One region of the Nocardia sp. XZ_19_369 genome, then DNA from elsewhere that is predicted to be linked to it. Evidence: riboswitches for the same ligand, from Rfam matches in the RefSeq annotation. Region 1 holds a riboswitch; each other region holds the start of a gene.

Evidence for each region. A riboswitch is a leader RNA that binds a small molecule or an ion and turns the genes downstream of it on or off. The one in region 1 is predicted to bind S-adenosylmethionine.
Region 2: another riboswitch for S-adenosylmethionine. It lies ahead of IBX18_RS14405 (bifunctional o-acetylhomoserine/o-acetylserine sulfhydrylase); the one in region 1 lies ahead of IBX18_RS38800 (aminotransferase class V-fold PLP-dependent enzyme).
Region 3: another riboswitch for S-adenosylmethionine. It lies ahead of IBX18_RS02735 (rhodanese-like domain-containing protein); the one in region 1 lies ahead of IBX18_RS38800 (aminotransferase class V-fold PLP-dependent enzyme).

Annotation. Positions count from the first base shown of each region.
Region 1 is NZ_JACVED010000013.1:252,609-256,607, forward strand. Features, by position in the region: gene IBX18_RS38790 (Pls/PosA family non-ribosomal peptide synthetase) at 1-650, opposite strand, end outside; gene IBX18_RS38795 (LysE family translocator) at 989-1,636, opposite strand; SAM riboswitch class IV at 1,745-1,858, shown strand; gene IBX18_RS38800 (aminotransferase class V-fold PLP-dependent enzyme) at 1,906-3,225, shown strand; gene IBX18_RS38805 (flavin reductase family protein) at 3,283-3,834, opposite strand; gene IBX18_RS38810 (YbaK/EbsC family protein) at 3,894-3,999, opposite strand, start outside.
Region 2 is NZ_JACVED010000003.1:650,370-654,368, reverse strand. Features, by position in the region: gene IBX18_RS14415 (MFS transporter) at 1-1,254, opposite strand, end outside; gene IBX18_RS14410 (TetR family transcriptional regulator) at 1,389-2,108, shown strand; SAM riboswitch class IV at 2,160-2,270, shown strand; gene IBX18_RS14405 (bifunctional o-acetylhomoserine/o-acetylserine sulfhydrylase) at 2,363-3,700, shown strand; gene IBX18_RS14400 (homoserine O-acetyltransferase) at 3,739-3,999, shown strand, end outside.
Region 3 is NZ_JACVED010000001.1:581,682-585,680, reverse strand. Features, by position in the region: gene IBX18_RS02745 (FAD-dependent oxidoreductase) at 1-311, opposite strand, end outside; gene IBX18_RS02740 (hypothetical protein) at 660-1,106, shown strand; SAM riboswitch class IV at 1,170-1,286, shown strand; gene IBX18_RS02735 (rhodanese-like domain-containing protein) at 1,301-1,717, shown strand; gene IBX18_RS02730 (O-succinylhomoserine sulfhydrylase) at 1,809-3,023, shown strand; gene fgd (glucose-6-phosphate dehydrogenase (coenzyme-F420)) at 3,079-3,999, opposite strand, start outside.

The DNA of each region.
Region 1 (3,999 bases):
CAGGAGGCGTCGAAGGCGACTGAGAGTCCGGCGAGCACCCGGTCGCCGGGGCCGATCGGGGCGTCCGGCAGGAAGAGCCTGGCTTCGGCGTCCACGAACGCGGCGGCGTTGCGATGGGTCACCGCAACACCTTTCGGCGTTCCGGTGGACCCGGAGGTGAAGATGATCCAGGCGTCGTCGGCGGGGGTGGGCAGGGTGCTCGTGGCGGCGTCGGCCGGATTGTCCGCTGCCGCACGGATTCCCGCCGGCGTCGTCTCGATTCCCGCCGCGGTGACGATCGCGGTGACCTGCGCCTCGCCGAAGACCAGCTGGGCGCGCTCGTCCGGGTCGTCGGCGTCGACCGGCACATAGGCGGCGCCCGCGTACAGGACGGCGAGGATGGTGAGGTAGAGCTCGCGCGAGCCGGACGGCATCCGCACGCCGACCCGGTCGCCCGGGCGCACACCGGCCGTGGCGAGGCGGGCCATCGTCTTCTCGATCTCCACCACGAGTTCGAGATAGGTGAGCACCGTGTCGCCGTCATCGATGGCGGGTGCGTCGGGATGGGTCAGCGCGGTAGCGGTCAGGATGTCGACGAGGGTGCGGGCCGGTGGCGTGTGCGCGGTCCGTAGGAGCGGGTGTACCGTCGCGTCAACCTGTGGCTGGAGCATGACGCCCTGCCCACCTCCCATTCGACCTGCCTCGCACTTCCCTGGTGTTGTTGTGTCATAGCTGGGTTACCAATGGGCAAACACCATGGTGACCAGTTGTCCACGGTACTCGGGGTTGTCGACGTTTGTTGTTCACCGCCGAGGTTGCCGCGCTGGCGGTCGCGGGCGAGGTCGTTGCAGGTCGTGGCGATTTCCGTCGGACGCGCCGAAGCAACGCCTGGTGGGCGGGTTACCGGGTGGGTTCGCCGGGCGGTCGCTGGGTCGCCCAGCGCGCGCCGCTGTGATTCCCCTCATCCCGCTGGTGATCTTGCAGCTCAGCGCGTTTCGCGCTGGATCGGTCAGGCTGCGGAGGCGGCGGTGCCGATGCCGAGGGTGGTGAGAATGGCGGCGCTGGCCTGTTCGAGCCGCTCCCGGATCTTCGGGCGGCGCAGCAGCGCGACCGCGCGGGAGGCGACCAAGGCCAGGAGCACCATCTCTACCGCGGCGATCACCGATTCGATGGCACCGAGGGCGAGGGTGTTGACGAAGGTGACCTCGGTGAGGAACTGGGGCAGCACCGCGAGATAGAACAGGCCGACCTTCGGGTTGAACATGCAGGAGACGACACCCGCGGTGAACGCCGAGCGAACCGATGTCCGGGTGCCCGCTGAGTTGTCCGCCAGACCACCGACGCCATCGGCTTCGCGCGCCGCCCTGCGCTGCCGCCGTTGGTCGAGCAACGCGCGAATTCCCAAGTACATCAAGTAGATTCCGCCGATCACCTTCAACGCGCGGTACGCGGTCGCCGACTGCTCCAGCAGCGCCGCGACGCCGGCCGCGACCACCACTGCCCACAAGATCCCGCCGAGTGCCGACCCGATCGCCGCGGCGATCCCCGGTCGCGCGTCCACCAGCGAAAACCGCAGCACCAGGAACGAGTCCGGGCCGGGAGTGAGCGACAGCAGAACGCACAGGCCGATAAAGCTCAGCAGCAGGGAGAGCGACATCCAATGATGTGACCCCAATGCCGCCGAACACGCAACGCATTTCCGCCGCCGCGCCCACCCGGCCGTTGGTCTTGACAGCTCGGGTTCTCGTCTGCCAATCTCGGGTCAGGTCATGAGTACCAGCGTTCAGCCCCGGCTTGCTGGTCGGCAACCCTCCTCCGCGGTGGGGTGCTCCGGGTGACGACCAGGCCGACGCCCGACCGGGTGCGGCAAGCGCGGACTCGACGAATCACCTGATTGCGGGTCCCGGAGCCGATGGGATTTTCGTGATGACTGCTGTGGTAACCCAGAACTGTGCCCCCCTTGCCCGGGTTTCCGGCGACGATCTCCAGGTGCCGCTCGTCCAGGGCGGGACGACCACATATGCCAACTTCGACTACGCCGCCAGCGCACCCGCATTGGCGCAGGTGACCGATCGGGTGCAGCAGCTGCTGCCGTTCTACGCGAGCGTGCACCGCGGTGCGGGCTACGCCTCGCGGATCTCCACCGAGTGCTACGAGGCGGCCCGCGGGTCGGTCACCCGATTCCTCGACGCGGCCGACGACCAGGTGGTGGTGTTCACCCGCAACACCACCGACTCGCTGAACCTGCTCGCGTCCTGCGTGCCCGGTGACACCGTGGTGCTCGACATCGAGCATCACGCGAACTTCCTGCCCTGGACCAAGCACGGCCGCCGCGTCGTGCAGGCCGGGGCCACCGTCGAGGAGACCATCGGCAGGCTCGTCGCCGAGCTGTGCAGCAAGCCCGCCGCGCTGCTCGCGGTGACCGGCGCGTCCAACGTCACCGGCGAGGTGCTGCCGCTGGAGCGGCTGGCCACCATCGCCCACCAGTGCGGCGCCCGCATCCTCGTCGATGCCGCCCAGCTCGCGCCGCATCGGCGAATCAGCTTGCGCGACACCGGCATCGACTACCTCGCCTTCTCCGGCCACAAGCTGTACGCCCCGTTCGGCGCGGGCGTGCTCGTCGGCCGCCGCGACTGGCTCGACAACGCCGAGCCGTACCTCGCCGGTGGTGGCGCGGTCCGTGAGGTCACCACCGCAGGCACCGAATGGGCGCAGGCCCCGCAGCGCCACGAGGGTGGTTCGCCCAACGTGCTCGGCGCCGCCGCCCTCGCCGCCGCCTGTGACGCGCTGTGTGAGATCGATGCGGAAACCCTCGCCGCCCACGAACACCACCTCGCCGACCGGCTGCGCGACGGCCTCGCCGCGATCCCCGGCGTCAACCTGCTGCGCATCTGGGCCGACGCCCCCGACACCGTCGGCATCGTCGCCTTCACCCTGGACGGTTTCGTCCCCGGCCACGTCGCCGCTTATCTCTCCGCCGAACACGGTATCGGCGTCCGCGACGGCCGCTTCTGCGCGCACCCGCTGCTCGCCCGCCTCGACCTCGACGGTGCGCTCCGCGCCAGCATCGGCCTGGGCACCACGACGGCGCACGTCGACCGTCTCATCGAAGCCGTGGCCACGCTCGTCCATCTAGGGCCGAGCTGGAACTACGCCACCACCAACAACCTCTGGAACCCCACTCCGGAGACCCGCCCCTTCACGTCCCAGGCCCCGACCGGCGCCGCTCCCTGCCTCACCGGGTAGTCATTGCAAAGGTGGCCGCCCGGCACTACGCCGGACGGCCATGGTCGAAAACGTCGCTCAGTCGCCGAGTTTGGTCGGCCGGTGGTAGCGGCCGTTGTAGTAGAGCAGGGGAGCGGCAGCCGGGGTTTCGTTGGTGTTGTCGTGCACCCGGGTCACCAGACCCACGACCAGGGTGTGGTCACCCAGCGGGATGAGCTGGTGGATGGTCGCGCGCAGCCAGATGGGGGTGCCGTGCAGGACCGGTTCGCCCGTGTCGAGGGTGGTCCAGAGGGAGCGGTCGCTGAAGCGGTCCTCGGCGGTGCGGGCGAAACGCTGGGCCAGGTGGTGCTGGTGTTCGCCGAGGAAATGGATGACGACCGAGTCGGCGTCGAGCAGGGCGGCCAGGCTCGACGAGGTATGCGCGATATTGAAGGAGACGAGCGGCGGTGCCAGCGACAGGGAGGCGAAAGAAGTCGCGGTGAAACCGATCGGGCCCTTCGGTGAGTTCAGTGTGACGACGGTGACGCCCGCCGGATAATGGCGCATCGATGCGCGGAATTGCTCGGCAGTAATCCCGCTCAGATCATCAGGGATCTGGAAATCCGTGGCGGGCCGTTCAGCTTCGGTCACCTATACGAACCTACGCTGTCCCGCCTCCCCGGGGATTCAGGCCAGATCCAGGGGTGTAATCAGTCGACGTCGATCGGTAGACCGGCGGTTATCCGGACCAGCTCGTGGAAAGAGGTGCGGAACACCGTGTTCGGGTGGCCGCCCGCGGCCCAGACCTCGCGGTGG
Region 2 (3,999 bases), on a different contig from region 1:
CGAGATGGTGGTCAGCAGCGCCGTGCCGACCGCGCCACCGACCTGCTGCGCCGCGTTCAGCAGCGCACTGGCCACGCCGGAATCCTCTTCCTCCACCTGATGCAGCGCGACCGTCTGCATGCCGACGAACAGCGGACCCATGCCGAGCGCGATCAGCACCTGGGCGGGCAGCACGCTCGTCGCGAAGCTGTCGCCGAAGTCCAGCTGCGCCAGCCACACCAGACCGACCACGCCGAGCACCGCACCGGCCACCATCAGCGGCCGCGGACCGATCTTCGGTAGCAGCGCGCTGGTGATGCCCGCGGAGATCGCGATGCCTGCCGGGAAGGGCAGGAACGCGAAGCCCGCCTTCAGCGACGAATAACCCAGCGTGATCTGGAAGTAGTAGCTGAGGAACAGGAACATCGCGAACATGGCGATCGGCACGAGCAACGCGGCGAGGAACGCGCCACCCCGGTTGATCTCACCCGGAATATGCAGCGGCAGCAGCGGATTGGCCGAGCGCCGTTCGATCACCACGAAGGCGATCAGCAGCGCGGTCCCGGCGACGAGCAGGCCGAGGGTGCTACCCGCCAGCCAGCCGTCGTCGGCGGCGCGGCTGAAGCCGTACACGATCGCGATCAGACCGAGCGTCACAGTGACCGCGCCGGGCACGTCGTAGCCGCCGGTGCGCGGCGTCGGCACGTCCTTGACCACCCACACCAGCGCGCCGAGCAGGGCGAGCAGCGCGATCGGGGTGTTCACCAGCAGGCACCAGCGCCAGGAGGCGTACTCGGTGAGCGCGCCGCCCGCGATCAGGCCGAGCGCGGCACCACCGGCGGAGATACCGGCGAACACGCCGAATGCCGTTGCGCGCTCACCGGGTTCGGTGAAGGTCACCGACAGCAACGACAACGCGGCGGGCGCGAGCAAGGCCGCGAACGCACCCTGCAGCGCGCGCCCGGCGAACATCTCGGCGCCGTTCTGCGCCAGACCGGCAAGTGCCGACGCGGCGGCGAATCCGACCAGACCGATGATGAAGATCCGGCGTCGCCCCAGGTAGTCGGCGAGCCGACCGCCGAGCAGCAGCAGGCCGCCGAAGATCAGCGTGTAAGCGGTCAGCATCCACTGCTTGTTGCCGTCGCTGATGCCGAGATCGTGCTGCGCGAACGGCAGCGAGATGGTCACGATGGTCGCGTCGAGAACCACCATGAGCTGGGCCAACGCGATCACCGCGAGAGCAAACCAGCGGGCGGAACCGCCTTGTTTTGTCACCGTGGACTCCTCATCTTTGGACACTGTGCGGCTATCCTGGCATCAGACGACATTTGGCGTCAAGCGAAAAATGTCGCAATCCGACATTTGGCGGTTAAAGACACGAAACCACTAGGTTGCGATAGGGTGTGAACATGCTCGAGTCACCGACGCCGACGAGCGCGCGTACCGCGGCGGAGACCCCCGCCAGCGCAGGGCCGAACGCCCATCCCGGCCTGCGGGAGCGCAAGAAGCAGAAGACCCGGTTGCGCATCATCGAGGTCGCGCTGGAGCTTTGCGACGCACAGGGATTCGACGCGACGACGGTCGAACAGATCGCCAACGCCGCCGACGTCTCGCCGCGCACGATCAACCGATACTTCGACAGCAAAGAGGACATCGTCCTCGGTCCGATCCAGGACTTCGGCGAGACGGTCGCGGAGACCTTGCGCACACTCCCCGTCACCGGCAACGAGCTGGAGTCGATCCGCGAGGCGTTTCTGCTGGTGATCGACCACGCCGCGAGCGAGTCCGCCGAGGGACCGGTCTCGTTCCGGCAGTTCCAGCAGATGCAGCGGATCATGCGCAGCAGCCCGGCGGTCAGCGCGCGCAGCCTCGAGCACGCCGACAGCAAGAACGTCGCGATCGCCGCGGTGGTCGCCGAACGACTCGACAGCACCCCCGACGCGCTGCCGGTGCGGCTGATCCTCGGCGCCTGGCAGCTCATCGGTCACCTGGCGATGGAGTGCGGTGAGAGCATGTTCGACTACGACAATCCGCAGGCAGCGGCCGCGGCCGGCCGCGACTCCTTCACCACGGCCTTCGACGAGTTCACCCGGGTGTGCGGCGCCGCGCGACCCGGCGCGACCCGCTGAGTTCGGCTCCGGATTTCGGTCGCCGATCGGGCGCCGGTTATGATGCCGTCAGGTCATGAGTGCCAGCGCGAAGCCCCGGCTTGCTGGACGGCAACCCTCCAGCAGCGGTGGGGTGCTCCGGGTGATGACCGGGCTCTCGAAGGTCGAGAGCAAGCGCGCTTTCCAGGAGGTTCCCGAAATGTGTTGTTGTACTTCGCCGTTGACCCGATAACCCGTTAGTTCTGGCGAACAACCTTTTCTTTGGAGCAAAGCTCATGAGTGATTCCACCGTGCCCGCGGCCGACGTCGACCCGACCGCGCAGTGGTCTTTCGAGACCAAACAGGTGCACGCGGGACAGGCCCCCGACAGCACCACCGGCGCCAGGGCCCTGCCCATCTACCAGACCACCTCCTACGCCTTCCGCGATACCGAGCACGCCGCCGCGCTGTTCGGGCTCGCCGAGCCGGGCAACATCTACACCCGGATCATGAACCCCACCCAGGACGTGGTGGAGCAGCGCGTCGCCGCGCTCGAAGGCGGTGTCGCCGCACTGCTGCTGGCCTCCGGACAAGCCGCGGAGACGTTCGCCATCCTGAACCTGGCCTCGGCCGGCGACCACATCGTGTCCAGCCCGCACCTCTACGGCGGCACCTACAACCTCTTCCACTACTCGCTGCCCAAGCTCGGCATCGAGGTGTCCTTCGTCGAGGACCCCGATGACCTGGACCAGTGGCGCGCGGCGATCCGGCCGAACACCAAGGCGTTCTACGGCGAGACCATCGCCAACCCGAGCAGCGCCATCTTCGACATTCCCGGTATCGCCGCCGTCGCGCACCAGGCCGGGCTGCCGCTGATCGTCGACAACACGGTGGCCACGCCGTACCTGATCCAGCCGCTGGCGCACGGGGCCGACATCGTCGTGCACTCGGCGACCAAGTACCTCGGCGGGCACGGCGCCGCGGTGGCGGGCGTGATCGTCGACGGCGGCACCTTCGACTGGACGGTGACCGACGCGCAGGGTCAGCCGCGCTTCCCCGGCTTCACCACCCCGGACCCCAGCTACCACGGTGCGGTGTTCGCCGATCTCGGCGCGCCCGCGTTCGCGCTCAAGGCGCGCGTGCAACTGCTGCGCGACCTCGGCTCGGCGGTCTCGCCGTTCAACGCGTTCCTGATCAGCCAGGGCATCGAGACGCTGAGCCTGCGCATCGAGCGGCACGTCGCCAACGCCAAGGCGGTGGCCGAATTCCTGAGCACGCACCCGGACGTCGAAAAGGTCATCTACGCCGGTCTGCCCTCCTCGCCCTGGTACGAACGCGGCAAGCAACTGGCCCCCAAGGGCCCCGGCGCGATCGTCGCCTTCGAACTGCGCGGCGGTGTCGATGCGGGCAAGAAGTTCGTGGACGGATTAGTCCTGCACAGCCATGTGGCTAACATCGGAGATGTGCGCTCCCTCGTGATTCACCCCGCGTCGACCACACATTCGCAGCTGACGCCCGCCGAGCAACTGCTCGCCGGGGTCACTCCGGGCCTGGTCCGCTTGGCGGTGGGGATCGAAGGGATCGACGACATCCTGACCGATCTGCGCGCCGGTTTCGCGGCGGCGGCGACGTGAAGGTGAGTACCGAACCGAGTGTGGCCCGTTCGTCCGGGGTGGCCCTGCCGCCCCCGGACGGGCGGCTCGGCATCATCCCCATCGGCGATGTCCGGCTGGAGAGCGGCGCGGTCATTCCGCAGGTGCATCTGGCCGTGCAGCGCTGGGGTGAGCTCTCCCCCACGCTGGACAACGTGGTGCTGGTCGAGCACGCGCTGACCGGCGACTCGCACGTGGTCGGGCACCCGGACGACATCCATCCGCTGCCCGGCTGGTGGGACGGGATGGTCGGCCCCGGCTGTCCGCTCGACACCGACGAG
Region 3 (3,999 bases), on a different contig from region 1:
AAGATGACCGCGTCGTAGAAGGAGCGCAGGTCGTCGAGGGTGATGTCGGTGCCGTAGTCGATGTTGCCGAGCAGGCGCACCTGCGGCTTGTCGAGGACCTTGTGCAGGGCGGTGATGATGCCCTTGATGCGCGGGTGGTCCGGCGCGACGCCGTAGCGGATGAGCCCGAACGGCGCGGGCATGCGCTCGAACAGGTCGATGCTGACCTCGGCATCGGACTTCATCAGGGCGTCGGCGGCGTAGATCCCCGCGGGTCCGGCGCCAACGATGGCGATGCGGAGCGGGCGAGTCGCTGCACTCTGTTCGGTCATCTTTTACGCGCACCCTTTTGGTTGAGAAACAAATACGGCGTCTTCCTTAGCCTAGGCTAAGTTACGCGCTGGCTGGTTGCACCTGACGATGCGGACACCGGAGTTGTCGGCTCGTGGCCATTCCGGTCGCGGCTATGACAGCAGGCCGCAGTCTCGCGATTCTATCGGTGGCGGCGACGGCGGCCTCCGCCGGTGCGTGAACTGAACGGATGCCGCGCGATCCGTTCTGTCCGGCTTACCCGATCTCGCGGTGCTGATTCCGGTGCGGTGCGCCGGACTTCGCCAGGCCTGGCCACGTGCGGCGGGGGCGAGCGCCGGATACACCTGCCGACCAGGGATCATGCTCGTATGAGCAATGAGCAGCAGCCTGCGGAGGACGAAGTCATCAAGGTCGATCAGACCGACAAGCGTTCCGTCGCACCGTTCATCGCGGCCGCCGTCATCGCGGTGCTCGTGCTCGCCGGGATCGTGATCGGCGGGGTGCTGTCGCCCGCTGAGAAAAATGTCACAGAATCCGACTGGATCGCCGCCGCGGTGCGCGGTTTCGTCGAGGGCTCCAACAGCACCGATCTGGTCCCCCCACCAGGCACGGGCTGCCCGGGCTTCGACCCGAAGCGCTCTCCGCTGGTCGGGCGCTCCGGCGGCGGAAAGACCGTGGAAATCACGAAACTCGTCGATCCGAAGGTGGACGGCGATCGCGCGATGGCGACGGTCACCACCAAGGTCGACGGCGACGAGGCGACCTCGACCTGGAATCTGACCCGATCCGGCGACAAATGGCTGGTCTGTAATTGAGCATTCTCATACCGTGAGCAGCCGTTTGACAGGGTGACCCCTGTCGAGGCAATCTCAGCAGAAGGTCATGAGAACCAGTGTCAAGCCCCGGCAATACTGGTCGGCAACCCTCCTCCGCGGTGGGGTGCTCCGGGTGACGACCTGGCCGCGCGTCAAACCCGAGCGCGGCAAGTGCGGATTCTAGGAGGGTCCAGATGAGTTATGCCGGAGACATCACTCCCCAGCAGGCCTGGGAACTGTTGCGAGACAACCCCGAAGCCGTCCTGGTCGACGTGCGCACCGAGGCCGAATGGAAGTTCGTCGGTGTGCCCGACACCAGTTCGATCGAGCGTCCGACGGTACTGATCGAGTGGGTCGACTCGACCGGGACGCGCAACGGTGAGTTCACCGAGCAGCTGGTCAAGGCGCTGGACGGGCACAACCGGGAAGCTCCGGTGGTCTTCCTCTGTCGCTCGGGACAACGCTCCATCGGCGCGGCCATCGCCGCGACGCAGGCCGGTTTCGGCACCTCCTACAACGTGCTCGAGGGCTTCGAAGGCCCGGTCGACGCGAACGGACATCGGGGCGGCAGCGGCTGGCGCGCCCTCGGCTTGCCGTGGCGGCAGTCATGAGCAGCTGCTGTTCGGTGGCCGCGTCGTCGCGGAGCCGCGTCGTCGGGGAGCAGTGGGTCGTCAGGGGGCAGTGGGTCCTCGGGAGGCAGTCATGATCACCGGTGGTGCGTTCGACAAGCCGCTGCCCGAAGGGGTCGGCCCCGCGACGCTCGGCGTGCGCGGGGGCTTGCGGCGCTCCGGTTTCGAGGAAACCTCCGAGGCGCTGTACCTGACCTCCGGCTTCGTCTACGAGAGCGCGGAGGCCGCCGAGGCCGCGTTCACCGGTGACGTCGAGCATTTCGTCTACTCCCGCTACGGCAATCCGACGGTCGCCATGTTCGAGGAGCGGATGCGGTTGCTCGACGGCGCCGAGGCGTGTTTCGCCACCGCGAGCGGAATGTCGGCGGTATTCACCGCTTTGGGCGCGTTGCTCGGCGCCGGTGATCGACTGGTGGCCGCGCGCAGCCTGTTCGGGTCCTGCTTCGTGGTGTGCAACGAGATCCTGCCGCGCTGGGGCGTGGAGACCGTCTTCGTCGACGGCGAGGATCTGGACCAGTGGGAGCAGGCGCTGTCGGTGCCCACCCAGGCGGTGTTCTTCGAGACACCGGCCAACCCGATGCAGACCCTGGTCGACGTGCGCCGGGTCACCGAGCTCGCGCACGCCGCGGGCGCGAAGGTGGTGCTGGACAACGTCTTCGCCACTCCGCTGCTGCAGCGCGGTTTCGAACTGGGTGCCGATGTGGTCGTCTACTCGGGTACCAAGCACATCGACGGCCAGGGCCGGGTGCTCGGCGGCGCCATCCTCGGCGCGAAGGACTACATCGAGGGTCCGGTGAAAACCCTGATGCGCCATACCGGTCCGGCGCTGAGCCCGTTCAACGCGTGGACGCTGCTCAAGGGTTTGGAGACGATGCCGCTGCGGGTGCGCCACTCCACCGAGTCGGCCCTGCGCATCGCCCGCTTCCTGGAGACCAACAAGGCCGTCAGCTGGGTGAAATACCCCTTCCTGGAGTCACATCCGCAGCACGACCTGGCCACCGGCCAGATGAGTGCGGGCGGCACCGTGGTCACCTTCGAACTGAACGCGCCCGCCCACGAGGCCAAGAAGCGCGCCTTCGAAGTGCTCAACCGCCTGCGCATCATCGACATCTCCAACAACCTCGGCGATGCCAAATCCCTGATCACCCACCCCGCCACCACAACTCACCGCGCCATGGGCCCCGAAGGCCGGGCCACCATCGGCCTCTCCGACGGCGTGGTCCGCATCTCCGTCGGCCTGGAGGACGTCGAAGACCTCCTCGCCGACCTCGACCACGCCCTCAGCTAGCCACGAACGGCAAAGGCTCCACCCGCCGCTCGACGGGTGGAGCATTTGTCGTCGATCAGGCCAGGGCGCGCAGGCGCGGGGCCAGGTCGCGCTGGAAGAGGTCGAGGAAGCGGCGCTGGTCGTGGCCGGGGGCGTGGAAGACCAGGTGATTCAGGCCGGCGTCGAGGTAGGGCTTGATGAGGTCGACGGCCTGGTCGGGGTCGCTGGCGACGATCCAGCGCTTGGCGATCTGCTCGATCGGCAGGGCGTCGGCGGCGGCCTCCATCTCGATCGGGTCGGTGATGCTGTGCTTCTGCTCCGGCGTCAGGCTCAGCGGGGCCCAGAAGCGGGTGTTCTCCAGTGCGAGTTCGGGATCGGTGTCGTAGGAGATCTTGATCTCGATCATCCGGTCGATGTCCTCGACGGTGCGGCCCGCCTTGGCGGCGCCCTCGGCGACCGCGGGCATCAGCTTCTCGGTGTAGAGCTCCATGCCCTTGCCGGAGGTGCAGATGAAACCGTCACCCGCGCGGCCCGCATAACGCGCGACCAGCGGTCCGCCCGCCGCCACGTAGACCGGGATGCCGCCCTTGGGCACGTCGTAGATCGACGCGCCGACGGTGTTGTAGTACTCGCCGGCGAAGTCCACGCGGTCGCCGGTCCACAGCGCGCGCATGAGCTCGACCGCCTCGCGCAGCCGGGCGAAACGCTCCTTGAACTCCGGCCATTCGCCCTTGTACCCGGTGGCGATCTCGTTGAGCGCCTCGCCGGTGCCGACACCGAGCATGATCCGGTCCGGGTACAGACAACCCATGGTGGCGAAGGCCTGTGCGATCACGGCCGGGTTGTACCGGAAGGTGGGGGTGAGCACCGAGGTGCCGAGCTGGATCCGCTCGGTGCGCTCGCCGACCGCGGCCATCCAGGCCAGCGAGAACGGCGCGTGCCCGCCCTTGTGCCGCCACGGCTGGAAATGGTCGCTGACCGTGGCACTGTCGAGGCC